2 regions of the Kitasatospora sp. NPDC059812 genome follow, and region 2 is predicted to be linked to the other one. Evidence: riboswitches for the same ligand, from Rfam matches in the RefSeq annotation. Region 2 holds a riboswitch; the other holds the start of a gene.

Region 1 (14,156 bases), on a different contig from region 2:
GGTGGGGATACGGACGTTGGCGCTCATGGTTCTCCTAGCGGGTGCGACCCAGCGGGGTGGGGGGTGTTTCAGGCGGACGCGAGGCCGGCGTCGTGGAAGGACGCCAGGGTCGGGCGGATGACGGCGGTCATCCCGGCCCCGGCGACGGCGTCCAGGGTCTTCAGGCCGTCGCCGGTGTTGATCGCGACGGTCTCCTTGGCCGGGTCCAGCTGGCCGGTCTCCACCAGCTTCTTCAGCACGCCGACGGTCACCCCGCCCGCGGTCTCGGCGAAGACGCCCTCGGTCCGGGCCAGCAGCCGGATCGCGTCCACCACCTCGGCGTCGGTGACGTCCTCGACCGCGCCGCCGGTGCGCCGGGCGATGTCCAGCACGTACGGGCCGTCCGCCGGGTTGCCGATCGCCAGCGACTTGGCGATGGTGTCCGGCTTGACCGGGCGGATCACGTCCTGGCCGGCCTTGAACGCCGCCGACACCGGCGAGCAGCCCGCCGCCTGGGCGCCGAAGACCTTGTACGGCCGGTCCTCGACCAGGCCGAGCCTGATCAGCTCCTGCAGCCCCTTGTCGATCTTGGTCAGCTGGGAGCCGGAGGCGATCGGGATGACGATCTGCTCCGGCAGCCGCCAGCCGAGCTGCTCGCAGATCTCGTACGCCAGCGTCTTGGAGCCCTCGCCGTAGTAGGGGCGCAGGTTGACGTTGACGAAGCCCCAGCCCTCACCGGCCGGGTCGCCGATCAGCTCCGAGCAGAAGCGGTTCACGTCGTCGTAGTTGCCCTCGATGCCGACCAGCTCGCCGCCGTACACCCCGGCCATGACGACCTTGCCCTGCTCCAGGTCGTGCGGGATGAACACGCAGGACTTGAAACCGGCCCGGGCGGCCGCCGCGCCCACCGCGCCGGCCAGGTTGCCGGTGGAGGAGCAGGAGAGCGTCGTGAAGCCGAAGGCCCGCGCGGCCTCGATGGCGCAGGCCACCACGCGGTCCTTGAACGAGTGGGTCGGGTTGCCCGAGTCGTCCTTGATGTGCAGCTGCGCGGTGAAGCCCAGCTCGCGGCCCAGGTTGTCCGCCTTGACCAGCGGGGTCCAACCGGGGTTCAGGTTGGGCTTGGTGGCGACGTCGGCCGGGACGGGCAGCAGCGGCGCGTAGCGCCAGATCGAACTCGGGCCGGCCTCGATCCGGCGGCGCAGCTCCTCGGCGCCCTCGCTGCCGAAGTCGTACGCGATCTCCAGCGGGCCGAAGCACTCCAGGCAGGCGAAGCTCGGACCGAGCGGGAAGCGGGTGCCGCACTCCCGACAGGACAGCGCGGTGGCGGGGCCGAGGTCCACGGATGCGGGTGCGACAGTGTCGATAGCCATGATGGCGGAGGCCTCTCTCCTCATCTTCCCCGTGGCACGGTCGCGCCACAGGCCGGAATTGGCACCTGTCCCGCCGGGGCCTGTCGACAGACAGCCGCGCGAGAAGGTTGCCGGGACGTCAACGGGCCGTTCCCTCAGTCCCTCTGGATGAGCTTGTGAAATTGTGGTGGTGCTCAACGGCGACCCCGACGTGCAAAGGTCCGGCCGCTGTACGAAGACTGTATCCGAAGGCGTCAACCCCGAACGGGATCGTCCGCCACGCGAGATGGCGCGTCCCACCGACCCCGCCGAGGAGAGTCCCGTGCCCGCCGAACCGACCCCCGCGCTGCTCCCGCAGGCGGCGTCCTGGCTGCGCCGCCGCTCGTGGAGCGCGGTCGACCGGCCGGTGCACGCCCTGCTGGAGGCCAAGCGCCGGACCGGCCACACGGTCAGCGTGGTGCTGCCCGCACTGGACGAGGAGGCCACCGTCGGCGACATCGTCCGCACCATCCGCCGCGAGCTGATGGAGCGCCTCCCGCTGGTCGACGAACTCGTCGTCATCGACTCCGGCTCGGCCGACGCCACCGCCGCCGTCGCCGCCCGGGCCGGCGCCCGGGTGGAGTACCGCGACGCGATCCTGCCCCGGCTGCCCGCCGTCCCCGGCAAGGGCGAGGTGCTCTGGCGCTCGCTGCTGGTCACCCGCGGCGACATCGTCTGCTTCGTCGACGCCGACCTGCGCGAGTTCGACCCGGCCTTCGTCTCCGGCATCCTCGGCCCGCTGCTCACCGAACCGGACATCCAGCTGGTCAAGGCCATGTACGACCGGCCGCTGGAGACGGAGGGGGCGGTGGTCCCGGCCGGCGGCGGCCGGGTCACCGAACTGGTCGCCCGCCCGCTGCTCAACCTGCACTGGCCGGAACTCGCCGGTTTCGTCCAGCCGCTCGGCGGCGAGTACGCGGCCCGCCGCGCGCTGCTCGAACGGCTCCCCTTCCCCACCGGCTACGGCGTCGAACTCGGCCTGCTGGTCGACGCGCTGGAGACGGTCGGGCTGGACGCCCTGGCCCAGGTGGACGTCGGCGTCCGGCACCACCGGCACCAGGACGGCCAGGCCCTCGGCCGGATGGCCGCCACCATCTACCGCACCGCCCTCGAACGCCTCGACCGCACCCACCGGCTGAAGGCCTCGGCCGACCTCGTCCACCCGCTGCTGACCCAGTTCACCCGCGACCCGCAGAGCCGGGAGTTCACCGCCCACACCCACCCGGTGACCGCCCTGGAACGCCCGCCCATGCACACCGTGCCCGAGTACGCGACCCGACACTGAACACCCACCGAAAGGGTTTGCCGCTCCGGAGCCCAGGCAACGTACCAACCATGGGCGATCTCACGACCGAACGTTCGAGTGCGACCGGCACCGCCCCCGTCCTGGTGGCCTCCAATCGGGGACCGGTGTCGTTCAGCACCGCGGACGACGGCACGCTGACCCTCCGCCGCGGCGGCGGAGGCCTGGTCTCCGGCCTCTCCGCCATCGACGACCCCGACGCCGTCTGGGTCTGCGCCGCCCTAGGCGCCGCCGACCGACAGGCCGCCAGAGAGGCCCCGGACGGCCGCCTCGACCTCGCCGGGCACGATGTGGGCGGCCAGGCCGTCCGCATGCTGGACATCGATCCCGACACCTTCGCCCGCGCCTACAACGGCGTCGCCAACTCCACCCTCTGGTTCGTCCACCACCTGCTCTACGCCACCCCCACCGCCCCCGCCTTCGACGCCGGGTTCCGCACCGAGTGGGCCGCCTACCGCGCCTACAACGCCGCCTTCGCCGAGGCACTGGCCGCCGAGGCCGCCCCCGGGGCCGCCGTGCTGGTCCAGGACTACCACCTCTCGCTGACCCCGGCCCTGCTCCGCGCCGCCCGCCCCGACCTGCGGATCGGCCACTTCTCGCACACCCCGTGGGCCCCGCCCGAGTACTTCCGGCTGCTGCCCGACGACGTCGCCGAGGCCGTCCTCACCGGCATCCTGGGCGCCGACCGGGCCGGCTTCCTGACCCGCCGCTGGGCGCTGGCCTTCGCCGACTGCTGCGCCGACCTGCTCGGTGCCGAGGTCGACCGGGACGCCATGACCGTCACCCACGCCGGCCGCACCACCCGGCTCGGCGTCCACGCGCTCGGCGCCGACGCCGACTTCCTGCGCGAACGCTCCCACCGCCCGGACGTCGACGAACGCCTCGCCGCCCTCCGCGAGGCCGTCGGCGGGCGCCGCACCATCGTCCGGGTCGACCGCACCGAGCTGAGCAAGAACATCGTCCGCGGCCTCCAGGCCTACCGGCACCTGCTGCGCACCCGCCCCGAATGGCACGACCGGGTGGTGCACATCGCCTTCGCCTACCCCTCGCGCACCGACCTCGCCGAGTACCGCGCCTACACCGCCCAGGTCCAACGGCTCGCCGAGGACATCAACGCCGAGTTCGCCACCCCCGCCTGGCAGCCGCTGATCCTGCACGTCGACGACGACTTCCCGCGCTCCCTGGCCGCCTACCGGCTCGCCGACGTGGCCCTGGTCAACCCGATCCGGGACGGCATGAACCTGGTCGCCAAGGAGGTTCCGGTGGTGTCCGACCACGGCTGCGCCCTGGTGCTCTCCCGCGAGGCCGGCGCGTACGCCGAACTCGCCGAGGACGCGCTCACCGTCAACCCGTACGACGTCATCGCCACCGCCGACGCCCTGCACGCCGGCCTCACCATGCCCGAGGAGGAGCGCGCCGACCGCACCAAGCGCCTCGCGGCGGCGGCCACCGCGCTGCCCCCGCAGCAGTGGTTCCTCGACCAGCTCAACGCGCTGTGAACCGGCTCGACGCGCGCTGAACCGGCCCGCTCAACACGCTGCCGCCCGGCTCAGCCAGCGCCGACGGCCGCGCCGAGCGCCGCGAGCAGTTCCACCACGCCGGCCGGGCCCGCGACCACCAGGTCCGCCCGGTCGGCGAGCTCGCGCACCGGCGCGTCCCCCACCGCGCCGCTGCACACCAGCAGCCCCGCCACCCCCTCGCCGCGCAGCTTCTCCACCGCAGCGAAGGCCGCCACGTCCCCCAGGTCGTCCCCCGCGTACAGCACCGAGCCGGCCCCGCGCTCGCGCAGGAAGCCGGTCAACGCCGCGCCCTTGTCCACCCCCGGCGGCCGCAGCTCCAGCACCAGCCGCCCGGGCTCCACCACCAGCCCGTGCCCGGCCGCCAGCTCGCCGACCGGCGCCCGCAGCAGCTCCAGCGCCTCCTCGGGCGCCGCCGTGCGCCGGGTGTGCACCGCCAGCGAGCGCCCCTTGTCCTCCAGCCACGTCCCCTCGGGCGCCCCCGCCGCCGCCAGCAGGCCCGGCAGCGCCGCCCGCGCCCCGGCCACCCCGGGGTGCACCGGCGGCGCGGTCACCTCGCCGCCCTCCCAGCGCTCGGCGCCGTAGTGCCCCAGCACCACGACCCCGGGCAGCCCGTCCAGGCCGCCGTACTCCGCCGCCAGCGCGGCCGGCCGCCCGGTCACCACCACCACGGCCCGCACCGCCGGCACCAGCGCCCGCAGCGCGGCCGCCGCCCCCGGATGCGCCCGCGCCCGATCAGGATCCGCCACGATCGGCGCCAGCGTCCCGTCGAAGTCCAGCGCGATCACCGCCTCGCCCGGCGCCGCCAGGATCGCCCGCAGCCCGTCCCGCCCGGCAGCCGTGACCGGCACCCACTTCTCGTCAAAGCCCATGCCCGAGCCCTACCCCGCGGCCCCCTCCCGCTACCGCGCGGACCGCCGGGCCTCCCGGATCCGGCGCAGCCGGTTCACCAGCACCGGGGCGTGCGCCAGTGCCTCCGGCCGGTCCAGCAGCGCGTTCAGCAGCTGGTAGTACCGGGTGGAGGAGAGCCCCAGCTCCTCCCGGATCGCCCGCTCCTTGGCCCCGGCCGTCCGCCACTGCCGCCCCTCCAGGGCCAGCACCGCCAGGTCCCGCTCACTCAGCTCACCCACCAGGACACCTCCGCCATCACTACGGAGTGTCATTCTCCCGCGTGAGCCGGACACACTGTGCGCCCTCCGGCGCCCGGCCGCCCCGGCTAGCGTCGGCGGTATGACCACGCCCAGCTTCGCCGTGCACATCCCCACCGCCGACCTCGAACCCGACCCGCTCGACCCGGCCCAGATCGTCTCCGGCACCCCGGAGGTCTCCGGCCTGGTCCTCTCCGAGTCCCCCGACGGCCGCCAGCTGCGCGGCATCTGGCAGATCACCCCGGGCGTGGTCACCGACGTGGAGGCCGACGAGCTGTTCGTGGTGCTCAGCGGTCGGGCGACCATCGAGGTCGAGGGCGGCCCGACCCTGGAGGTCGGCCCGGGCGACTGCGCCGTGCTGCGCGAGGGCGACCGGACCACCTGGACGGTCCACGAGACGCTCCGCAAGGCCTACGCCATCACGCTCCCCTGACGAGCCCGCCCCTGACACGAGCCCGCCCCTGACACGAGCCCGCCCCTGACTCCCCCGCCCCTGGAGGGCGCCCCGGCCCGGGTTCACCTGCGGACCCGGGCCGCCTCCTTGACCGCCGCGTCCTGCAGCCCGGCGAGCGCCTGCTTCGGGTCCCCGGTGACGGCCTGCCCGATCCCGGCCTTGATCCGGTTGCTGACGTCGCCCCAGGCCGGGTCCCCGAACGGGTAGAAGCTGGCGTTGGTCAGCCCGACCGCGAACTGCTTGAGGTCCTCGTGCTTCGGGTCGGACGTCATCTGGTTGAACGCGTCCTGGGTGACCGGCAGCAGGTTGTACTGCTCGTCGAACTTCAGCTGGAACTCGCGGGAGTAGGCGAAGGACAGGAACTTCTTGATCTCGTTCTTGTGCCCGTTGGCCTTGAACGCCATCATCCAGTCCGCGACGCCGAGGCTGCCGGTCTTGCCCACGCCGTCCTTCTTGGGGATCGGCGCCGTCCCGAAGTCAATCTTCCCGGCGGTGGCCATCCGCAGCAGCGTCGGGTGCCCGTTCAGCATCGCGACCTTCCCGGCCGCGAAGTCCTGGAAGACCGGGGTGCGGTTCATCTTGCCCGGGTCCGGATAGGTCAGCCCGGTGGCCACCAGGTTGTTCTTCAGCCAGCTGAAGGTGGCCTGGTTCTGGGTGCTGTCGATGGTGTAGTTGCCGACGTCGTCGGAGAGGCTGCCGCCGCCGCTCAGCGTCCACAGCATGGACTCGGCCGGCGCCTCCTCCGGCCCGAGCGGCAGCCCGTACGGGGTCACGCCCGGCACCTTGGCCTTGATCTTCTCGGCGTCCTGGCGCAGTTCGTTCCAGGTGGCCGGCGGCTGGGTGATGCCGGCCTGGCGGAAGACGGCCTTGTTGTAGAAGAGCACCCGGGAGGAGGAGACGAACGGGATGCCGTACTGGGTGCCGAGCACCTGCCCGGCGTGCGCGAAGGTGTCCAGGAAGTTGGCCTGGGTGTCCATCGAGAGCACGTCGGCGGCCGGGTACAGCCGGTCCGCCGCGACCTGGTCGGCGAAGCCGCCGGTCTGCAGCAGGTCGGGGGACTTGCCGGCCGCGATCATGTCGTCGACCTTCTTGCCGATGTCGGTCCAGCTGTCCACCTCGACGTCGACCTTGATGCCGGGGTTGGCGGCCTCGAAGCCGTGCGCGATCTCGTCCCAGTAGAGCTTGGAGCTGGTGTCGGCGCTCTCCCCGTAGTCGGCGGCGACCAGCTTGAGGGTGACCGGCCCGTCGTTCTGCCCGCCGCAGGCGCTGACGGCGGTGAGTACCAGTGCTCCGGCCAGCGCGGTGCCGAGGACGCGGGTGGGAACGTGGGCGCGCCTGTTCAACGCGGGTACCGCCTTCAGGGGAGAACTGCGACCGGACGGGGGAATCCGGGAGGGGGGAGGCGCAACACTGCCAAACCCACCGGGCGGTGGTCCACACCACTGTGCCGAGCCCGCCGAGTAGTTATCGAAGTGCGGACGTCATTGCACGATGCGCAACAGAAGGTGAACGGAAGGCGCCCGACGCAAAGCCGCTCACACCGACCCCATCTGCGACAAAGCTCACCTACTTTGGACCAGACCAATCCGACAACTGGACTAGACCTCTTCTACCCGACCAAGGGAAACTGTCCTCCGTGAAGCACGTCATCGCACTCGATGTAGGCGGCACCGGCATGAAGGCCGCGCTGCTCGCCCAGGACGGCTCCGTGCTGTTCGAAGCACGCCGACCGACCGGGCGGGAGCACGGCACGGACGCCGTGGTCGCCGCCATCCTCGACTTCGCCGCCGACCTGGCGGACGAGGGCCGGGGCCGCTTCGGCGTCGCCCCGCTCGCGGCCGGCGTCGCCGTCCCGGGCACGATCGACGAGAGGAACGGCATCGCGGTCTACTCGGCCAACCTCGGCTGGCGGGACCTCCCGCTGCGCAAGCTGCTGGGCGAGCGCCTGGCCGGGCCCGACGGAGCCGCCATCCCCGTCGCACTCGGCCACGACGTGCGCTCGGGCGGCCTGGCCGAGGGCCGACTCGGCGCCGGCCGGGGCGTCGACCGCTTCCTGTTCATCGCGCTGGGCACCGGCATCGCCGGTGCCATCGGCATCGGCGGCCGGATCGAGGCCGGCGCGCACGGCTACGGCGGCGAGATCGGCCACGTCGTGGTCCGCCCGGGCGGACCGCAGTGCGGCTGCGGCGCCCGCGGCTGTCTGGAGACGCTCGCCTCCGCCTCCGCCGTGTCCCGTGCCTGGGCCGCGGCCAGCGGCGACCCCGACGCCGACGCGGCATCCTGCGCCGCCGCGGTGGACGCCGGGGACGACCGCGCGCTCGCGGTCTGGCAGGGCGCCGTCGACGCCCTCGCCGACGGGATCGTGCTCGCCCAGAGCCTGCTCGACCCGTCCACGGTGATCGTCGGCGGCGGGCTGGCCGAGGCCGGTGACACGCTCTTCGGCCCGCTGCGCACGGCGGTCACCGAGCGCCTGACCTTCCAGATGCCCCCGAAGGTCGTACCCGCCATGCTCAAAGACACCGCCGCGTCCCTGGGCGCGGGCCTGCTCGCCTGGGATCTGCTCTCCATGGAGGTGACCGCGTGACCACCGCGGACCGTGACCGTACCGCACTGGCCGGCGCCCGGCTGGTCCTGCCCGGCGGCGTCGTCGAGGGCGGCCGCCTGGCCGTCGAGGGCGACCGGATCGCCGGCCTCGGAGGCGAGAGCGGGCCCGGCGACCTCGACCTGACCGGGTACACCGTCGTGCCCGGGTTCGTCGACCTGCACGTGCACGGCGGCGGCGGTGCCTCCTACGCCTCCGGCATCGCCGAGGAGGCACTGCTCGCCGCCCGTACGCACCTGGAGCACGGCACCACCACCACGGTCGCGTCCACCGTCACCGGGGAGATCGACGAGGTCGCCCGCCAGGCGTCCGTGCTGTCCGAGCTGGTCGAGGACGGCGTGCTGGCCGGCATCCACTTCGAGGGCCCGTTCATCTCCCACAACCGCTGCGGCGCCCACCGCCCCGACCTGCTGCGTGACCCGGACCCGGCGCTGGTGCGCAAGCTGGTCGACGCCGCCCGCGGCCACGCGAAGATGGTCACCCTGGCCCCCGAACTGCCCGGCGGCCTGGACTCGGTGCGGATGCTCGCCGACCTCGGCGTGATCGCCGCCGTCGGCCACACCGACTCCGACTACGCCACCACGCTGGAGGCGATCGACGCCGGCGCGAGCGTCGCCACCCACCTCTTCAACGCCATGCCCGGCATCGCCCACCGCGCCCCGGGCCCGATCGTGGCGCTGCTGGAGGACGAGCGGGTCACCGTCGAGCTGATCAACGACGGCGTGCACCTGCACCCGTCCGTGCTCGACCTCGCCTACGGCACCGCCGGGGCGTCCCGGGTCGCCCTGATCACCGACGCCATGGGCGCGGCCGGCATGGGCGACGGCCTCTACCCGCTCGGCCCGCTCCAGGTCGAGGTCAAGGACGGCGTCGCCCGGCTGGTCGAGGGCGGCGCCATCGCCGGCTCCACGCTCACCCTGGACGTCGCGTTCAAGCGCTCGCTCACCGTCAACGGCCTGACGCTGAACCAGACCGTCGAGTCGCTGTCCGCCACCCCGGCCCGCCTGCTGGGCCTCGCCGACTCGATCGGCTCGCTGGAGACGGGCAAGCAGGCCGACCTGGTCGTGCTCGACTCCGAGGGCTACGACCTGGTCGCCGTCATGCGCCGCGGCCGCTGGGTCCTCGGCGGCGAGCGCTTCGACGTGGTCAAGCCCGCCTGACGGAGCGCCGGAACGCCGACGGCCGCCCTTCCCCCACGGGGACGGGCGGCCGTCTCGCGTTCCGGCTCAGCCGCTCAACCGGTCAGCTGCTCAACCGGTCAGCCGGTCGCATTCGGTTCGAGGGTGATCTGGTCGATCAGGATCGACCCGGAGGGCACGGTGAAGGTGATGCTGTTCGTCCCGGCCTGGAGCTGCGGGAGTATCCAGGTGTTGAACCAGGAGGACGCCGGGTCCTTGCCGGGCACGTAGTTCTTGAAGAGCAGCCCGCTCGGCCAGTCCTTGCCGTTCACCGAGGCGGCGCCCTTCAGGTCCCCGCCGGTGTTGTTGTAGTGCACGTTCAGCTTGTAGGTGCCGGCCGCGGCGACCTCGCCGTTCCAGGTCACCGAGCCGCCCGGCTGGAGCGTCAGGTAGCTGCCGTCGGCGGACTTGGTGCCCTTGACGCCGTTGCCGGACGGCGCGTTCTGGGCCTGGAGCTGGCCCGAGTCCACGGTCAACGGGCCGGCCGGGGCGGTGGTGCTCGCCGAGGCCGAGGCGGTCGGGGACGAACTGCCGGTCGCCGGGGTGCTGGGGGGAGCCGCGGCGGTGGTCTGGGCGCCGCCCTTGGCGGTCTTGTCGCCCTCCGGGTCGCCCTTGGAGAGCGCGATCCCGGCGCCGATCGCTATGGCCGCGACCACCGCGACCGCGCCGATCACCGCGCCCTTGCTCCGGCCGCTGCTCGACCGGTCCTCCCCCGGCTGCGGCCGGGAGTGCTCGGCGTAACGGGTCTGCTGGGTGGGCGCGGTGCCGTGCTCGGGCTGCTGTTGCTGCGGCGGGTACGGCTGCTGGCCGCCGGGGTAGCCCTGCTGCGGCCCCGCCTGCTGGCCGTACTGGGGCTGCTGCGGCCGCGGCTGGTAGGGCTGCTGCCCGTACTGGGCCCGGCCGACCTCCATCGGACGGCTGTACGACGTCCGGGGCACGCCCTGCTGTGGCTCGGCCGGCTGCCCGGAGGCACCCTCCGCCGGGCGGTAGAGGTAGCCGAACGGGTCGTCGTCCTGCGGGGCACCGCCCTCGGGCGCTCCGTTGTTGCCGGCGGTCGTCACGGTGGTCAACTCCCCCATCCGGTTCGCGCCGCCGGGATGCGGGCCGCCGGCGCAGATCATGGACGCTGTCGTACCCGGGAACCCTACCTGTCCTTTGTGACAGCCGGAAAAGAGCCCTTGACAACCCGTGGGTAACCAGGACCGGCGGGCTCAGCCCGCCCGTCGGTGCGAGCGCTCGCCCCGCGCGCCGCGCACCGCGCCGCCCCGGGCCCGCTTCTCGTCGTACATCCGCTCGTCCGCGGTGTGCAGCACCTCCTCGATGCTCATCCCGCAGCCCGCCCAGCCGACGCCGAGGCTCACCCCCACCCGCATCGCCCGGCCGTCGATCCGCATCGGCGGGATGATGGCGCCCCGCAGCCGGTGGGCCAGGTCCTTGGCCTCCTCGCGGCCGATCCCGTCGGCCAGCACGACGAACTCGTCGCCGCCGAGCCGGGCCACCGTGTCGCCGTCCCGGACGGCCTGGCTCAGCCGCCGGGCGACCTCGACCAGCACCGCGTCGCCCGCGTTGTGGCCGAACCGGTCGTTGATCGACTTGAAGCCGTCCAGGTCGCAGAAGAGCACCGCGAGCCCCTTGTCCAGCGACGCCGCGACGCCGGAGCGGAACGGTGCGGACCACGCCTCGCCGCCCGGGCCCTGGTCGGCCGGGACCACCGCGTGCACGTGCTCCCCGTAGCCCGGGGCGAGGCCGTACGGCGGGCCGCCCTCGGGCGTCCCGTAGCCGTGCACCGGCCCGCCGTACGGGTCCGCGCCCTCCAGCCGGTCGTACGCGGCGTGCGCGCTGTAGGAGTCGGCCGGGTAGCCGTACGGCGCCGGGTAGGCCGGCTCGCCCGGCCCGGCGGGGGCCCCGACGGTCTGCGGCTCGGCGCAGAGCCGGCGGCCCAGCCGGGCCTTCAGTTCGGCGCCGTTCGGCAGGCCGGTGAGCGCGTCGTGGCTGGCCCGGTGGGCGAGCTGGAACTCGTGGCGCTTGCGGTCCTCGATGTCCTCGACGTGGGTGAGCAGGAAGCTCGGGCCCTCGGCCGCGTCCGCCACGATCGAGTTGCGCAGGCACACCCACTGGTAGCCGCCGTCCCGCCGGGACAGCCGCAGTTCCGCCCGGCCGCTCTCGGCGCTGGTGCGCTCCAGCAGCGCCCGGTCCTCCGGGTGCACGAGGTCGGCGAAGCTCTGCTGGCGCAGCACCGCGCGGGGGCGGCCGAGCAGGCGACAGAGCGCGTCGTTGACCCTGGTCAGCTGGCCGCGCCCGGCGCCGTGCAGTTCGGTGATGGCCATCCCGCTGGGCGCGTACTCGAAGGCCTGGCGGAAGCTCTCCTCGCTGGCCCGCAGGGCCTGCTGCTCCTTCTCCAGGCGGGCCAGCGCGCGCTGCATCTCGGCCCGCAGCCGGGCGTTGCCGATCGCGATGGAGGCCTGCAGCGAGAACATCTCCAGCGCCTCGCGGGTCCACGCCCCGGGCCGCTTGCCGCTGCGCGGGCGGTCCACCGAGAGGACGCCGAGCAGGTCGCCGCCGGCGCTGTACATCGGGGCGAGCAGCCCGTCGGCGGGGTGCCAGTCGTTGGCGTAGACGGGCAGCGGGCCGTCCCCGATCCAGCGCGGGATGTCGCTGGCGACGGCCCAGCCGCGGTCGTACGGCAGGAAGCGCAGGGTGCCCCAGTGGTCGCTGACGCCGAGCAGCCGGTCCCAGGACTCCCGGGAGCCGACCTGGCCGAGCAGGACGGAGGGGCCGCCCATGGTGCTCTCCTCCAGCTCCCAGACGGCCGCGACCACGAGGTCCCCGTCCGGGCGGACCAGGCTGACCGCGGCGGCGTCGAAGCCGAGCCCGTGCACCGCACCCTCGACGACGGCCTGCAGCGTGCCCGCCAGGCTGCGGGCAGCGTTGAGGTCCGCCACGACCCGGTGCAAGGTGCGGAGGGTCGCGAGACGGACGTACGGCTCCGACTCGGCTTCCATGCGGGGGCTCCCCGGCTGCTTCGGATAGTTCTTGATTGGTTATCGTCCGATTGCCAGAAGAACTGAATCACAGGGAGCACAGCGTTCGGCACGCTCGGTCAGCAATAGGCCATCACTTGTGACTTAAATCACACGACACTAATGCACCCTTAATCAGCTCATCCGCCCCATAGCGGGACATAAAGCGCTATCGGAATATTTCCTTTGGTCGACCGCATTGGCCTCACGCTGAAGCCCGCTGCCGCCCGGCAGGCCCCTTGCTTCACTCCTGAGGGTGAGTCCCGGACCCGGCCGCAACCCCGCCCCGTGCGCCGCTGGTCCTACGACCTCGGCCCGATGCCGATTCCGGCGGCCGCCGACTACCGTGCGGTACGTGTACTCGTCCCCGCAGCCCGAAGCTGCCTCCCACGCCACGCCCGACGAGTTCCGGGCGGCACTCTCCCAGCTCGCCTCCGGCGTGAGCCTGGTGACCGTCCACGACCCGGAGGACGGCGAGGACGTCGGCATGACCGCCACGTCCTTCCTGTCCGTGTCGCTGGAGCCGCCGCTGGTCCTGATCTCGGTCCGAGAGGACTCCCGGATGGACGAGGTGCTCTCCCGCACCGACACCTGGGCGGTCTCGCTGCTCACCGAGGGGCAGAAGGCGCTCGGCTCCCGCTTCGCCATGAAGGGCCGGCTCAGCGACCGGCTGCTGTTCGCGGACACCCCGCACCACCGCGGCCCGCGCTCCGGCGCCCCGCTGATCGACGGCGCGCTCGCCACCGTCGAGTGCCGCACCGAGCAGCGGATACCGGCGGGCGACCACACCCTGCTGCTCGGCCGCGTCCTGGAGGCCGCGGTGCCCAGCCCGGCCGGCCGGCCGCTGCTCTACTTCCGCGGCGGCTACCGCACCCTCGGCTGAGCCGCCCCGGCTACTCGCCGCCCCGCGGCGACTGCCGTCCCTGCTTCAGCTCGGAGCGGCGCCGCTTGTTGGACAGCCGGCGCTCGACCATCCCCCGGCTCGGCCTGGTCGCCCGGCGGGACTTCGGCGGCGGCGCGCACGCCTCGGTCAGCACCGCCGACAGCCGGGCCGCGGCCGCCTCCCGGTTGCGCCACTGCGAGCGGAACTCCGAGGCCTGGATCACCAGCACCCGGCCGTCCACCAGCCGCCCGGCCAGCCGCTCCAGCGCGCGCTCGCGCCACACCTCGGGCAGCGCCTTGGACGCCGCCAGGTCGTAGCGCAGCTCGACCTTGCTGTCGGAGGTGTTGACGTGCTGGCCACCTGGGCCGGAGGAACGCGAGAAGCGCCAGACGAGCTCGGCGTCGGGGACGACCACCGACCCCCGTACGCGGATGGGCTCGGGCATGCGTCCATCATCCCGCGCCCACACCGCCCGGTCACCCGGTTATCCGCGACGGCCGACGGCCCGGTTCCGCACCACCGCCCGCAGCCCGGACAATGGCGTACGTGATCGAGCTCGGCTACTCCCTCTCCAACCGCTTCCCCGACCCCCCGCAGACGGACTACCGCTCCGCCCCGGTGCGGTCCCTGCGGTACGACCTGTTCTGCGGCGACGTCTACCTGGACGCCGAGGGCGCCGAGCTG
Region 2 (14,156 bases):
CTCTCGGCGCCCGGACGGGCCACCAGCTCGACCTGGTCCACGGCGTTGCACCAGCGGCAGCGCACCGACTCGATCGTCTCGCTCAGCACCTCGGTCTCCTCGACCTTGGACTCGCCGGCCAGGTCGAAGTGCAGGAACTCGGTGACCCGCGCGGTGCGGGTCACGTCGAAGCGGGTGAGGTTTCCGCACAGGGTGCAGCGCCAGCGCGTCTCGGCGGTCAGGGCGGGGACGGTCATCGGGGGTCCTCTCGGGTGGTCCCTGGGTGGGCTAGGCGCTCCCCCCGGGGCCCCGGCGTCGGCGGCGGGAGGCGGGATTGCCCGCCCCAAGCCTATTGCCTGAGGCAACCATCCCGGCCACCAGTCAGGAGAACGAGCGGGCTAGTCCACCTGCCGTACAAGGCCGTGTCACACGCCCGACACGGAGGGATGCTTGGCCGCATGGCACTGACGGCCCCCGGGCACACCGACGCGTGGGGCGAACGCCCGTCCGTGCCTGCCCCGGCGGTCACCTACGCCCTGATCGCGGTCAACACCCTGGTGTTCCTGCTGGGCCCGGCCGCCGGGCTCAATCCGCTGTACGGCACCGGCCAGTCCCGGCTCTGCGCGGAGCAGCGGTACGAGCAGCGCTGGGGCGTCATCCCCGCCGAGGTGCTGGCCGGCCGCCCGCTGACCGCCGAGCAGCTGGCCCAGGCCCCCGACCCGGCCCCGGGCTGCCCGGCCGCGCCCACCCCGGCCAAGCACCCGGCGCTGTCCGTCCTCACCGGGCTCTTCGTGCACGCGGGCTGGCTGCACCTGCTGGGCAACCTGCTCTTCCTCCACGTCTTCGGCCCCACCGTCGAACAGCGGCTGGGCCGGGCCCGGTTCGCCCTCTTCTACCTGGCCGCCGGCAGTCTGGCCACGTACGGCTTCGCCCTCGCCGAGGCGCACTCCCCGGGCTCCACCCGGGTGCTGATCGGCGCCTCCGGCGCGATCTCCGCCGTCCTCGGCGCCTACCTGCGCTTCCATCCGCGCGCCCGGGTGACGACGCTCGTCCCGCTGCTGCTGTTCCTGCCGCTGCGCTTCCCGGCCTGGCTGGTGCTCGGCCTCTGGTTCGCCCTGCAGTGGTGGTCGGTCCACTCGGCCGGGCCCGGGGTGGCCTATCTGGTCCACGTGATCGGCTTCGCGGCGGGCTTCCTCTACGCCTGCACGGCGGTCAGCCACCCCCCGAGACGACCCGGCTGACGCCCGATACGCTGGCGGCACCCCACAAAGGAGCCCGAACAGTGATCACCGCCATCGTCCTGATCAAGACCAGTGTCGACCGCATCCCGGAGATCGCCGAGGCCATCGCGGCCATCGAGGGCGTCAGCGAGGTGTACTCGGTGACCGGTGGCTACGACCTGGTGGCGATGGTCCGGGTGCGCCGGCACGACGATCTGGCCGCGGTCATCCCGGGCCGGCTGAACAAGGTCCCGGGCGTGGCCCACACCGAGACCCAGATCGCCTTCCGCACCTACTCCCAGCACGACCTCGAGGCCGCCTTCGCCCTCGGCCTGGACGAGTAGGCCCCTCAGCCCTGCCGACGCCCCCGGTCGACCTCCACGGTGGCGACGCAGCGTCCGCCCTCGTTGCGGTAGTTCCACGCGGCACCGTCCGTGACCAGCTCGCGGACGGCGGTCAGGAAGCGGTCGACGTGCTCGTCCGGGGTCCCGGCCCCGAAGCTCACCCGGATCGCGTTCAGGCTGCGCTCGCCGGGCAGCGACGGCTCGGGCGCCCCGCACTCGGAGGGGGAGACCTCTTCGTCCCCGAGCAGGGTGCGCAGCAGCGGGTGCGCGCAGAACAGGCCGTCGCGGACCCCGATGCCGTACTCGGCGGACAGCGCGGCCGAGAAGTGCGAGCTGTTCCAGCCCTGGACGACGAAGGACAGCACGCCCACCCGGGCCGCCTCGGCACCGAACAGGTTCAGCACCTTGACCTGCGGGATCTCCGCCAGCCCGGCGGTCAGCCGGGCGATCAGCTGCCGCTCCCGGGCCTCCAGCGCGTCGAAGCCCGCCTCGCTCAGCGCCCGGCAGGCCGAGGCGATCGCATAGGCGCCGATGACGTTCGGCGAGCCGGCCTCGTGCCGGGCCGGGCCGGAGTGCCACTGGACGGCCACCGAGCCGTCGGTCTCCCGGGCCACCGTCCGGGTCGCCCCGCCGCCGGCCAGGTACGGGTCGGCCGCGTCCAGCCAGTCCGCCCGGCCGGCCAGCACACCGGCGCCGAAGGGCGCGTAGATCTTGTGGCCGGAGAAGGCGATCCAGTCGACGTCCAGCTCGCGCACCGAGACCCGGTGGTGCGGGGCCAGCTGGGCGGCGTCCAGCACCACCCGGGCGCCGTGCCGGTGCGCGGTCCCGGTCAGCTCGGCGACCGGCCACAGCTCGCCGGTCACGTTGGAGGCTCCGGTGACGCAGAGCAGCTTGGGGCCCTCGGGCGCCTCGGCGAGCGCGGCGTCCAGGGCGGCGACCGCCTCGGCGTGCGAGCGCGGCGCGCGCAGGTAGTGGACGTCGAGCCCGGCGTGCGCCCAGGGCAGCAGCGAGGCGTGGTGCTCGGTCTCGAAGGCGAACACCCGGGTCCCGGCCGGGACGGCCGAGGCGAGCAGGTTCAGCGAGTCGGTGGTGGCCCGGGTGAAGACCACCTGGTCGCCCTCGCGCAGGTCGAGGAACTCGGCGACGGTGCGGCGGCTCTGCTCGAACAGGTCGGTGGACAGCTGGGAGAGGTACCCGGCGCCGCGGTGCACGCTGCCGTAGTAGGGGGCGTAGGCGGAGACGTCGTCCCAGACCCGCTGGAGCGCCGGGGAGCTGGCCGCGTAGTCGAGGGCCGCGTACCCGACCTTCTCGCCGCTGGCGAGCGGGACCTGGACGTCGTGGCCGAGGACGGCGAGGGGGGCGCAGAGTTCAACACGAGGCTGCCGCGCGGAGCGCGTCGAGACAAGGGTGGCGGCGGGCGACGGGTGGGAGATCGACATGAGGATGCACTCCTTCTGGGGGTGTGGGACCCCGGGAGTACTAGTCGTCGGGCGTCCGCGCTTGCCGCACGGACGATTCGCCGAGCGACCCGGTCCTCACCCAGGGCACCCCGCCACGGACGGAGGGTTGCCGGACAGCAAGCTGGGGCTTGACGCTGTCACTCATGACCTGGCCAAGACTCTAGGTCGCGCCCAGCGAGTGGTCAAACAGGCATCCACCATCCGGACAGCCGAGGAGCCCGCGCCGACGTTGCGGCGCGGGCTCCCAAGTACCGCCTCACACCCGGCTGGTGGCCTCCGACCAACGCCGCAGCAGCTCCTGCGCCGCGCCCGAGTCGATGGCCTGCTCCGCCCGCGCCATGCCGGCCGCGAGCTGTTCGGTGAGCGGCGCCTCGCCCAGGTCGAGCGCGACCAGCGCCGCCGCCGTGTTCATCAGGACGGCGTCCCGTACGGCCCCGCGCTCGCCGGCCAGCAGCCGGCGCGCGACCTCGGCGTTGTACGAGGGGTCCGCCCCGCGCAGCGCCTCGATGCCGACCAGCTCGACGCCGACGTCCCGCGGGTCGAAGGTGGTCTCGGTGACGGTCCCGTCCCGCACGATCCACACCTGCGAGGTGGTGGTGATGGTCAGCTCGTCCAGGCCGTCGTCGCCCCGGAAGACCAGGCCGGTCGAGCCGCGCCGGGCGAGCACACCGGCGATCAGTGCGGCGAGCCGGGTGTCGAAGCAGCCGATCGCGTGCGAGGTGACCTTGGCCGGGTTGGTCAGCGGGCCGAGGATGTTGAACGCGGTCGGCACTCCGAGGTCGCGCCGGGCGGTGGCGGCGTGCCGCATCGACGGGTGGAACTTGGCCGCGAAGCAGAAGGTCAGCCCGACCTCCTCGGCGATCTCGGCGACCCGCCGGGCCGACAGGTCGAGGCGGACGCCGAGCTTCTCCAGCACGTCCGAGGAGCCGCTGGCCGAGGAGGAGGCCCGGTTCCCGTGCTTGACCACCTTGGCGCCGGCCGCGGCCGCGACGATCGCCGACATGGTGGAGATGTTGACGGTCTTGGCCCGGTCCCCGCCGGTGCCGACGATGTCCACGGCCGGGCCGGGGATGTCCAGCGGCTCGGCGTGCGCGTACATCGCGTCCACCAGGCCGGTGATCTCGTCGACCGTCTCGCCCTTGGCCCGCAGCGCCACCATGAACCCGGCCACCTGGACGGGGGACGCCTCGCCGCTCATGATCCGGTCCATCGCCCACGCGGTGGCCGAGCGGTCGAGGTCCTCCCCCTTCAACAGCGCCGCCAGGACGTCCGGCCAGGTGCGGACCACCTGCGCGGGTGCGGTACCACCGTTCGCAGGGTTCACGTTCACCATGGCTGACTCCAGCTGTTGTCGGGTTCCCCGCGTCGGGGGGACGTCCGTACGGATGGAGTCAGCCTATCGACCAGTCGGGTTCCCGCGGCGGCGTCTTCTCTAGTCGTGAGACGGCACCGCTCAGCGGCTGACGGGCGCCCGCTTGGCCAGCCGTGCCCGCAGCAGGGTGGCGACCGCGCCGGCCAGCGCCACCGGGTCCACCGGGCGGGAGATCGCGGCGTCGGCCCGGCTCCAGGCGGCCAGCCAGGAGTCCTGCGGCCGGCCGATCAGCACCAGCACCGGCGGGCAGCCGTAGATCTCGTCCTTGAGCTGGCGGCCGAGCCCGAGCCCGCCGGCCGGCACCGCCTCGCCGTCCAGGATGCAGAGGTCCACGCCGCCCTTCTCCAGTGCCTTCAGCACCGCCGGGGTGGTCGCGCACTCCAGGTAGGACAGTTCCGGAAGGTCCTCGACGGGCCGGCGGCCGAGTGCCGTCAGCACCTGCTCGCGGGTGTTGCGGTCATCGCTGTAGACGAGGACGGTGAGCGTCTCGTCGGTCGTGTACGCCATGGGCCCTGCTCCCTCAAGTGTGATCCGGACCACGTTCGCCTGATCCGGATGCTACTCCCGATCACCCGTCGCCGAGTCCCCCTCGCGGACCTTCCTCCTCAAGCCGCCGCGCCCGCGACTCACCCGCCCGGAGGACGGCCCGTCACCCGGACCCGTCCAGACCACCCGTACGGCCGATAAGGGGCCCGCGCATTACCCCCGGAGGCTCCGCCAAGCGTGCAACGACGCGCTGGGCAACGGGGTCGCGGGCCCCTTCGAGGAACCGTCAGAAAAGGGACACGCCGCTGCTCAGCCGCCATTGGGGTCCCCCACCGCCCCTCAGGGGGGCATACCGCACGCACCGGACACTCCGAGGGACACCCCCCGGCGTGAAGACGGAATAAGGGACCGACATAATGTCCGTCGTGGCGACAGCAACAGCAGTAGAAACCGGGCACGCGCACGGATCGGTCAACCGGCCGAACATGGTCAGCGTCGGAACGATCGTCTGGCTCAGTTCCGAGTTGATGTTCTTCGCGGCCCTCTTCGCGATGTACTTCACGCTCCGCTCCGTCAAGGGAGCCGAGTTCTGGACCGAGAAGGCGCACGCCCTCAACGTGCCCTTCTCCTCGGTCAACACCACGATCCTGGTGCTCTCCTCGCTGACCTGCCAGCTCGGCGTGTTCGCTGCCGAGCGCGGGGACGTGAAGAAGCTCCGCTCGTGGTTCGTCATCACCTTCGTGATGGGCGCGATCTTCATCGGCGGCCAGATCTTCGAGTACACCGAGCTGGTCAAGAAGGACGGCCTCTCGCTGTCCTCCGACCCGTACGGCACGGTGTTCTACCTGACCACCGGCTTCCACGGTCTGCACGTGACGGGTGGTCTGATCGCCTTCCTGCTGGTCCTGGGACGGACGTACGCAGCCAAGCGCTTCACGCACGAGCAGGCCACCGCCGCGATCGTCGTGTCGTACTACTGGCACTTCGTCGACGTCGTGTGGATCGGCCTGTTCGCGACCATCTACCTGATCAAGTAACCAGCTGATCAGGTCGCTGGCCACCGGCTTCGGTCCCCGCCCTCACCGGCGTCGGGCCGATTCTGCCGGTGGGCGACGCTCCCACCGACCGACCGCGCGCGCAGCCCTAGACAGGCAGCCTCGTGCCGGCCAGACCGGCCGCCGGGTGCACCCACCAGTCGACCAGATCCTGACACCGGGGTTATTCCGTGAAAAAGCTCTCCGCACGACGGCGCCACCCATTGGCGGCGCTGGTCGTCCTACTTCTCGCCCTGGCGGCAACCGGGGGGCTGTACGCCGCGTTCGCGCCCGCCGACAAGGCGCAGGCCGACGTCGCCGCGCAGTCGCTCGCGATCGATGAGGGCAAGAAGCTCTTCGCCGTGGGCTGCTCCTCGTGCCACGGCCTGAACGGCCAGGGCAGCAGCGACGGTCCGAGCCTGGTCGGCGTCGGCTCCGCCTCTGTCGACTTCCAGGTCGGTACCGGCCGCATGCCGGCCCAGCAGCCCGGCGCCCAGGTGCCGCGCAAGAAGAACATCTACTCGCAGGCGGAGATCGACCAGCTCGCCGCCTTCGTCGCTTCGCTCGGCCCCGGCCCGGTGACGCCGACCCCGGAGCAGTACACCTCGACCAACCCGGACGACATCTCCAAGGGTGGCGAGCTGTTCCGCACCAACTGCGCCCAGTGCCACAACTTCGCCGGCCAGGGCGGTGCCCTGACCAAGGGCAAGTACGCCCCGTCGCTGGAGGGCGTGGACGCCAAGCACATCTACGAGGCCATGCAGACCGGCCCGCAGAACATGCCGTCGTTCCCGGACACCACCATGCCCGAGGAGCAGAAGAAGCAGATCGTGGCCTTCGTCCGCCACACCACCTCCGATGAGCCCAACCCCGGTGGTCTCACGCTCGGCAGCCTCGGTCCGGTGACCGAGGGTCTGTTCGGCTGGATCTTCGGTCTCGGCACGCTCATCGCGGTCGCGATCTGGGTCGCCGCCCACACCACCAAGGCCAAGAAGTCATGAGCCACGACATGTCAGAAGAGAAGCTGCCGGAGTCACACGGCTCCGCCGGTGACGTCGCCGCACACGGCGACCCGTTCGCCGACCCGGGTCTTCCGGCCCACGAGCCCCGCCGCACCGACATCGACGAGCGGGCCGCCCAGCGGGCCGAGCGCCAGGTCTCGCTGATGTTCGTGGTCTCGATGCTCGCCACCATCGGCTTCATCGCCTCGTACGTGGCCATCGACCCGGACAAGATCGTCTACATCTTCCCGCTCGGTCACGTCAGCGCGCTGAACTTCGCGCTCGGCATGACCCTGGGCGTCGCGCTGTTCATGATCGGCGCGGGTGCGGTCCACTGGGCCCGCACGCTGATGTCGGACGTCGAGCTGCCGGCCGAGCGCCACCCGATCGAGGCTGACGACGAGGTCCGCGCGGACGTCATCGAGCAGTTCAAGACCGGTGCCGCCGAGTCCGGCTTCGGCCGCCGCAAGATGATCCGCAACACCCTCATCGGCTCCATGGCGCTGGTCCCGCTCTCCGGCGTGGTCCTGCTCCGCGACCTCGGGCCGCTGCCCGAGAAGAAGCTGAAGGAGACGGGCTGGAACGAGGCGACCCCGGCCCAGCCCCTGCAGCTCATCAACATGAACACCAACCTGCCGATGAAGGCCGAGGACATCGTCATCGGCTCGCTGACCTTCGCCATGCCCGAGGGTCTGCACGTCCACGACGAGGACTTCCAGCAGGCGATCGCCAAGGACGCCCTGATGCTGGTGCGCATCGCACCGGACGACATCAAGGACGACCGGTCGCGGGAGAAGGGCTTCGAGGGCATCCTCGCCTACTCCAAGATCTGCACCCACGTCGGCTGCCCGATCAGCCTGTACGAGCAGCAGACCCACCACGCGCTCTGCCCCTGCCACCAGTCGACCTTCGACCTGGCGGACGGCGCGCGCGTGATCTTCGGCCCGGCCGGCCACCCGCTGCCGCAGCTGAAGATCATCACTGACGAGAAGGGCTACCTGGTCGCCACCGGCGACTTCGACGAGCCCGTCGGCCCGAGCTACTGGGAGCGTGCTCGATGAGTACGAGCAGCACCACCGGTGCCGCCAAGCCCGCCAGCACGCGCGCCAAGCCCGCCAACAAGTGGGAGGCCGCTGCTGACTGGACGGACGGCCGGGTGGGGATCTACTCCCTCGCCAAGGCCAACCTGCGCAAGATCTTCCCGGACCACTGGTCCTTCATGCTGGGCGAGATCTGCCTCTACACGTTCGTCATCATCATCCTGACCGGTGTCTATCTGACGCTGTTCTTCAAGCCGTCGATGGCCGAGGTCGTCTACAACGGCTCGTACGTGCCGCTCAAGGGCATCGGGATGTCCGAGGCGTACGCCTCGACGGTGGACATCAGCTTCGAGGTCCGCGGCGGTCTGCTGATCCGGCAGATCCACCACTGGGCCGCCCTGGTCTTCGTGGCCGCGATGCTCGTGCACATGATGCGCGTGTTCTTCACCGGCGCGTTCCGCAAGCCGCGTGAGATCAACTGGGTCTTCGGCTTCCTGCTGCTGATCCTGGGCATGTTCGACGGCTTCTTCGGCTACTCGCTGCCGGACGACCTGCTGTCGGGTACCGGTATCCGGTTCATGGAAGGCGCGATCCTCGCCGTCCCGCTGGTCGGCACCTACATCCAGATGTTCCTGTTCGGGGGCGAGTTCCCCGGCCACGACATCGTGCCGCGCTTCTTCACGATCCACGTGCTGCTGATCCCGGGCATCATGCTCGGCCTGCTGGTGGCGCACCTGATCCTGGTCTTCTACCACAAGCACACCCAGTGGGCGGGCCCGGGCAAGACCGAGAAGAACGTCGTCGGCATGCCGCTGATGCCGGTCTACATGGCCAAGGCCGGTGGCTTCTTCTTCCTGGTGTTCGGTCTGATCGCCGCCATCTCGGCGATCGCCACGATCAACCCGATCTGGGCGTATGGCCCGTACCGCCCGGACCAGGTGTCCACGGACGCCCAGCCCGACTGGTACATGGGCTTCTCCGAAGGCCTGATCCGCGTCATGCCGGGCTGGGAGGTCGGCCTGTGGGGCCACACCCTGAACCTGGGTGTCTTCATCCCGCTGATGATCTTCCCGCTGGTCCTGGTCTCGATCGCGGTCTACCCGTTCATCGAGGGCTGGATCACCGGCGACAAGCGCGAGCACCACATCCTGGACCGCCCGCGCAACGCGCCCGTCCGCACCGCGCTCGGCGCCGCCTGGATCAGCCTGTACCTGGTGCTGCTGGTCGGTGGCGGCAACGACCTGTTCGCCACCCACCTGCACCTGTCGATCAACTCGATCACCTACTTCGTCCGCGTCGGCTTCTTCGCGGTGCCGGTCATCACCTTCATCATCACCAAGCGCTGGTGCCTCGGCCTCCAGCGCCGGGACAAGGAGAAGGTGCTGCACGGCCGCGAGACCGGCGTCATCAAGCGCCTGCCGCACGGCGAGTTCGTCGAGGTGCACGCCCAGCTGCCGCAGAAGGACCTGTACAAGCTCACCGCGCACGAGCAGGTCCAGCCGGTCGAGCTGCCGGCCCAGACGGACGAGAACGGCGTGGCCGGCAAGGCCGGCCTGATCGGCCGCACCCGGGCCAAGCTGTCCCGCGGCTTCTACGGCGGCGGCGCCCAGATCCCCAAGCCGACCTCCGAGGAGCACCACGAGATCACCAGCGGCCACGGCCACCACTGATCCCGTACGCCCCGCAGCGTCACACCCGAGGGCCGCTGACCAGAGTTCTTCTGGTCGGCGGCCCTCGGGCTTTCCCGTCCCCCGTCCGCACCCTCCAGGAGCTCCCGTGCAGCTGTCCGTCGACCCCGCCGCCGCCACTCCCCCGTACGAGCAGATCCGGGCCCAGATCGCCGAGCGGGCCCGTTCCGGCGAACTGCCGACCGGGCTGCGGCTGCCCACCGTCCGGGCCCTGGCCGAGGAGCTGGGGCTGGCCGCCGGGACGGTCGCCCGGGCGTACCGGGAACTGGAGGCGGACGGCGTGGTGGAGACCCACGGCCGGCGCGGCACGCTGATCGCGGCCACCGGCGACACCGCGCACCGGCTGGCCGCCGCGGCCGCCGCCGAGTACGCCGAGCGGGCGACCCGGCTCGGGCTCCCGCGGGCGGACGCGCTGGCCGCCGTGGACGCCGCCCTGCGGCTGGCCTACCAGGAGGCCTGAGGAGGCGCTCCAGGGGCCCTCAGGCCTCCGGGCGGATCATCCCCGAGGCGTGGGCCTGGGAGGACGGCACGGTGGTGCTGACGGGCTGTCCGAGGGCGCTGTGCTTGATCCAGTCCGTCCAGGAGATGTTCCAGTCCCCGAAGCCGTTGCCGAAGGGCTCCATGGTGGCGCCGCGGCTGTTCACCACCGTCACCAGGTCCCCCACCCTGGTGTTCTGGAAGTACCACTTGGCGTTCTCGGTGCTCATGCCGGTACAGCCGTGGCTGACGTTCTCCAGGCCCTGCGAGCGGACCGACCAGGGCGCCGCGTGGACGTACTCTCCGCTCCAGGTGACCCGGGTGGCCCACTCCACGTTGAGGTCGTAGAACTCCGAGCTCCCGGCCTTTATCCCGATCGTCTCGCCGTTCATCCGGACGGACCGCTCCTGGCCGAGCACCACCTTGACGCCGTTGCGGGTGTCGAAGCCGGGCTTGCCGGTGGTCACCGGGATGCTCCGGAGCAGCTCGCCGTCACGGCTGAGGGTGAGCAGGTGGGCGGCCGCGTCGACCACCGTCTCGACCCGTGCCCCGATCCGCAGGCCCAGCGTGCTGCGGTCGCCGCCGTAGAGGCCGTCCGCGATCCGGACGCCGGTGCCGTCGAAGGCCAGCGAGACGGTGGTGCCGGCCGGCCAGTACTCCTGCGGGCGGAAGTGCAGTTCCTTGTCGCCCACCCAGTACCAGGCGCCGGTGACGGCGGGCTGGGAGCTGACGGTCAGGACGCGCTCGACCTCCTGGCGGGCCTGCGGGTCCTGCACCGCCTCGGAGAGCTGCACGGTGAGCGGCTGGCCGACGCCGTAGATGCCGCTGCCGGAGGAGTCCGGGCCCAGCTTGGCGGTGAGCAGGCGCTGGGCGGCGAGGGTGCTGAAGTCCGCCGTGGTGTCGCCGCGGCCGCCCTTGCCGTCGTCGGCGGCGATCCGCACCGAGTAGTCGGTGTCGGCCTTCAGCCGGCCGGTGGTCTGCCAGCTGCGCTGGTCCTCGGCGAGCTGACCGGCCACCACCCGGCCGTCCGGGCCGGTCACGGTGACGTCGGTCAGCCGGCTGCCGGGCACGGACGTCACCGTGACCGGTTTGGAGGGGTCGACCTTGCCCCCGCCCTCGGCCGAGAGATGGACGAGCACGGCCGCGTCGATCCGGTGGGGGCCGACCGCCTCGCCGCCGCCGGACGAGCAGGCGGCCAGCGGGGCCAGTACTGCGAGGGTCAGCGAGATGCCGCCGATACCTGCGATTCCGCGCCTGTCGGCCATGAAACGCCTCCGAGGGTCCGCACGATTGCTCAGATCGTAGGAACGAGGCCCGCCGAAGCGACATCGGAGCGCCCCCGCGTTCACCCGGGTGAGTGAGTTCGTCACCCTGGAGACGCAACGGGGCCGGTCCTCCCCGTGCGGGAGGACCGGCCCTGTCGTCGTCGGCGGAACCCGGGAACCTACTGGTTCTGGTTCTCGCCCCGGTAGAACTCGAAGACCCAGCCGAAGAGGCCGATCAGGATGATCGGGATCGACCAGAACAGCAGCCACCAGCCGAAGATCACTCCGAGGAACGCCAGCGAGCCGCCGATCGCCAGGGAGAGCGGCTGCCAGCTGTGCGGGGCGAAGAAGCCCAGCTCGCCGGCGTCGTCCGCCACCTCGGCCTCGGGGTTGTCACCCGCGCCGCTGTCCACCCGGCGGGCGGTGAAGGCGAGGTAGTACCCGATGAAGGCGCAGAGCGCGAAGGCGAGGAACAGCGCCGTGGTGCCGGCCGCCTCGATCCCGTGCTCCGAGTGGTTGGTCCACAGGCCGTAGGTGACGGCCATCGCGAGGACGAAGACCGCCAGCCCGAGGAAGATCTTTCCCTGTTCCTTCATCAGACGTCGCCCTCCTTCTTGCCCTTGTCCAGCTTCGGGGCGTCGTACTTCGCCGGGGTCACGCCGGCGAGGTGCTTGGCCGGCTCACCGTGGTTCTCCAGGTAGTCCAGCGCGGCGATCTCCGGGTGGTGGAGGTCGAAGGCCGGGGATTCGGAGCGGATCCGGGGCAGGGTGAGGAAGTTGTGCCGCGGCGGCGGGCAGGAGGTCGCCCACTCCAGCGAGCGGCCGTAGCCCCACGGGTCGTCGACCTCGACCTTCTCGCCGTACTTGGCCGTCTTCCACACGTTGTAGAGGAACGGCAGCATCGAGGCGCCGAGCACGAACGAGCCGATGGTCGAGACGGTGTTCAGCGTGGTGAAGCCGTCCGAGGCCAGGTAGTCGGCGTAGCGGCGGGGCATGCCCTCCGCACCGAGCCAGTGCTGGACCAGGAAGGTGGTGTGGAAGCCGAAGAACAGCGTCCAGAAGGTGATCTTGCCGAGGCGCTCGTCCAGCATCTTGCCGGTCATCTTCGGCCACCAGAAGTGGAAGCCGGCGAACATCGCGAAGACGACGGTGCCGAAGACCACGTAGTGGAAGTGGGCGACGACGAAGTACGAGTCCGAGACGTGGAAGTCGATCGGCGGGGAGGCCAGCAGCACACCGGTCAGACCACCGAAGAGGAAGGTGACCAGGAAGCCGACCGTCCAGAGCATCGGCGTCTCGAAGCTCAGCGAGCCCTTCCACATGGTGCCGACCCAGTTGAAGAACTTCACACCGGTCGGGACCGCGATCAGGAAGGTCATGAAGGAGAAGAACGGCAGCAGCACCTGCCCGGTGACGTACATGTGGTGCGCCCACACCGTCACCGACAGACCGGCGATCGCGATGGTGGCCGCGATCAGGCCGGAGTAGCCGAACATCGGCTTGCGGCTGAAGACCGGGATGATCTCCGACACGATGCCGAAGAACGGCAGCGCGATGATGTACACCTCGGGGTGGCCGAAGAACCAGAACAGGTGTTGCCACAGCATCGCCCCGCCGTTGGCGGGATCGAATACGTGGGCCCCGAATTTACGGTCCGCCTCCAGGGCGAACAGCGCGGCGGCCAGGACCGGGAAGGCCAGCAGGACCAGCACGGCGGTCAGCAGGACGTTCCAGACGAAGATCGACATCCGGAACATCGTCATGCCGGGGGCGCGCATGCAGATGATCGTGGTGATGAAGTTGACCGCACCGAGGATCGTGCCGAAGCCGGAGAAGGCCAGACCCATGATCCACATGTCGGCGCCGACGCCCGGCGAACGGACCGCGTCCGACAGCGGGGAGTAGGCGAACCAGCCGAAGTTGGCCGCGCCGTTCGGGGTCAGGAAGCCCGCCACCGCGATGGTCGAGCCGAAGAGGTACAGCCAGTACGCGAACATGTTCAGACGCGGGAACGCCACGTCCGGGGCGCCGATCTGGAGCGGCATGATCCAGTTCGCGAAGCCGGCGAACAGCGGCGTCGCGAACATCAGCAGCATGATCGTGCCGTGCATCGTGAACGCCTGGTTGAACTGCTCGTTCGACAGGATCTGGGTCCCGGGACGAGCCAGCTCGGCGCGCATGACCAGCGCGAGGATGCCGCCGATCAGGAAGAAGGCGAACGACGTGCCCAGGTACAGGGTGCCGATCGTCTTGTGGTCGGTGGTGGTCAGCCACTTGATGATGGTCGAACCCGGCTTGCGGGTCCGCTGCGCCCCGACCGTGACGGCCCCGGCGCCCCCGCCGGCCGCGGCGGGCTCGTTGAGGATGGTCACTTCTCTTCACTTCCCATGGTCGTGATGCCGGAGGGCAACGCGCCGGTCTGGCCCTTGGCCCGGAGGTCCGCCAGGTGCTTGTCGTAGTCGGCGCGGTCGACGACCTTGACGTTGAACAGCATGCGCGAGTGGTCGACGCCACAGAGCTCCGCGCACTTGCCCATGTACTCGCCCTTGACGGTGGGGGTGACCTCGAACCTGTTCACCACGCCCGGCACGACGTCCATCTTCATCATGAAGTTGACGGGCCAGAAGTCGTGGATGACGTCACGCGAGGTCAGCCGGAACTGCACCGACTCGTTGACCGGCAGCCAGAGCGTCGGAACGTCCCTGGGCGTACCGACGTCGTACGCGGCGTCCTTGTTGGCCGGGTCGGGGTTCTCGGTGTTCTCGTAGTTGAACGCCCAGCTCCACTGGAA

What was found. Region 2 has a riboswitch for S-adenosylmethionine ahead of ACFV6D_RS00310 (aminotransferase class V-fold PLP-dependent enzyme). Riboswitches for the same ligand answer to the same signal wherever they lie in the genome.
Region 1: another riboswitch for S-adenosylmethionine. It lies ahead of thrC (threonine synthase); the one in region 2 lies ahead of ACFV6D_RS00310 (aminotransferase class V-fold PLP-dependent enzyme).

The regions. Positions count from the first base shown of each region.
Region 1 covers NZ_JBHWIO010000068.1:35,277-49,432, reverse strand. The annotation lists gene ACFV6D_RS28265 (MoaD/ThiS family protein) at 1-27, opposite strand, end outside; gene thrC (threonine synthase) at 69-1,349, opposite strand; SAM riboswitch class I at 1,367-1,503, opposite strand; gene ACFV6D_RS28255 (glucosyl-3-phosphoglycerate synthase) at 1,651-2,652, shown strand; gene ACFV6D_RS28250 (trehalose-6-phosphate synthase) at 2,703-4,169, shown strand; gene otsB (trehalose-phosphatase) at 4,220-5,059, opposite strand; gene ACFV6D_RS28240 (DUF3263 domain-containing protein) at 5,090-5,350, opposite strand; gene ACFV6D_RS28235 (cupin domain-containing protein) at 5,418-5,768, shown strand; gene ACFV6D_RS28230 (extracellular solute-binding protein) at 5,852-7,132, opposite strand; gene ACFV6D_RS28225 (ROK family protein) at 7,426-8,373, shown strand; gene nagA (N-acetylglucosamine-6-phosphate deacetylase) at 8,370-9,551, shown strand; gene ACFV6D_RS28215 (hypothetical protein) at 9,650-10,690, opposite strand; gene ACFV6D_RS28210 (diguanylate cyclase) at 10,781-12,571, opposite strand; gene ACFV6D_RS28205 (flavin reductase family protein) at 12,945-13,472, shown strand; gene arfB (alternative ribosome rescue aminoacyl-tRNA hydrolase ArfB) at 13,483-13,917, opposite strand; gene ACFV6D_RS28195 (hypothetical protein) at 14,010-14,156, shown strand, end outside.
Region 2 covers NZ_JBHWIO010000001.1:57,296-71,451, reverse strand. The annotation lists gene ACFV6D_RS00325 (hypothetical protein) at 1-236, opposite strand, end outside; gene ACFV6D_RS00320 (rhomboid family intramembrane serine protease) at 438-1,220, shown strand; gene ACFV6D_RS00315 (Lrp/AsnC ligand binding domain-containing protein) at 1,262-1,543, shown strand; gene ACFV6D_RS00310 (aminotransferase class V-fold PLP-dependent enzyme) at 1,549-2,982, opposite strand; SAM riboswitch class IV at 3,035-3,152, opposite strand; gene trpD (anthranilate phosphoribosyltransferase) at 3,260-4,336, opposite strand; gene ACFV6D_RS00300 (hypothetical protein) at 4,457-4,882, opposite strand; gene ACFV6D_RS00295 (heme-copper oxidase subunit III) at 5,278-5,898, shown strand; gene ACFV6D_RS00290 (c-type cytochrome) at 6,087-6,896, shown strand; gene ACFV6D_RS00285 (ubiquinol-cytochrome c reductase iron-sulfur subunit) at 6,905-7,957, shown strand; gene ACFV6D_RS00280 (ubiquinol-cytochrome c reductase cytochrome b subunit) at 7,954-9,606, shown strand; gene ACFV6D_RS00275 (GntR family transcriptional regulator) at 9,713-10,084, shown strand; gene ACFV6D_RS00270 (Ig-like domain-containing protein) at 10,104-11,366, opposite strand; gene ACFV6D_RS00265 (cytochrome c oxidase subunit 4) at 11,546-11,962, opposite strand; gene ctaD (cytochrome c oxidase subunit I) at 11,962-13,737, opposite strand; gene coxB (cytochrome c oxidase subunit II) at 13,734-14,156, opposite strand, start outside.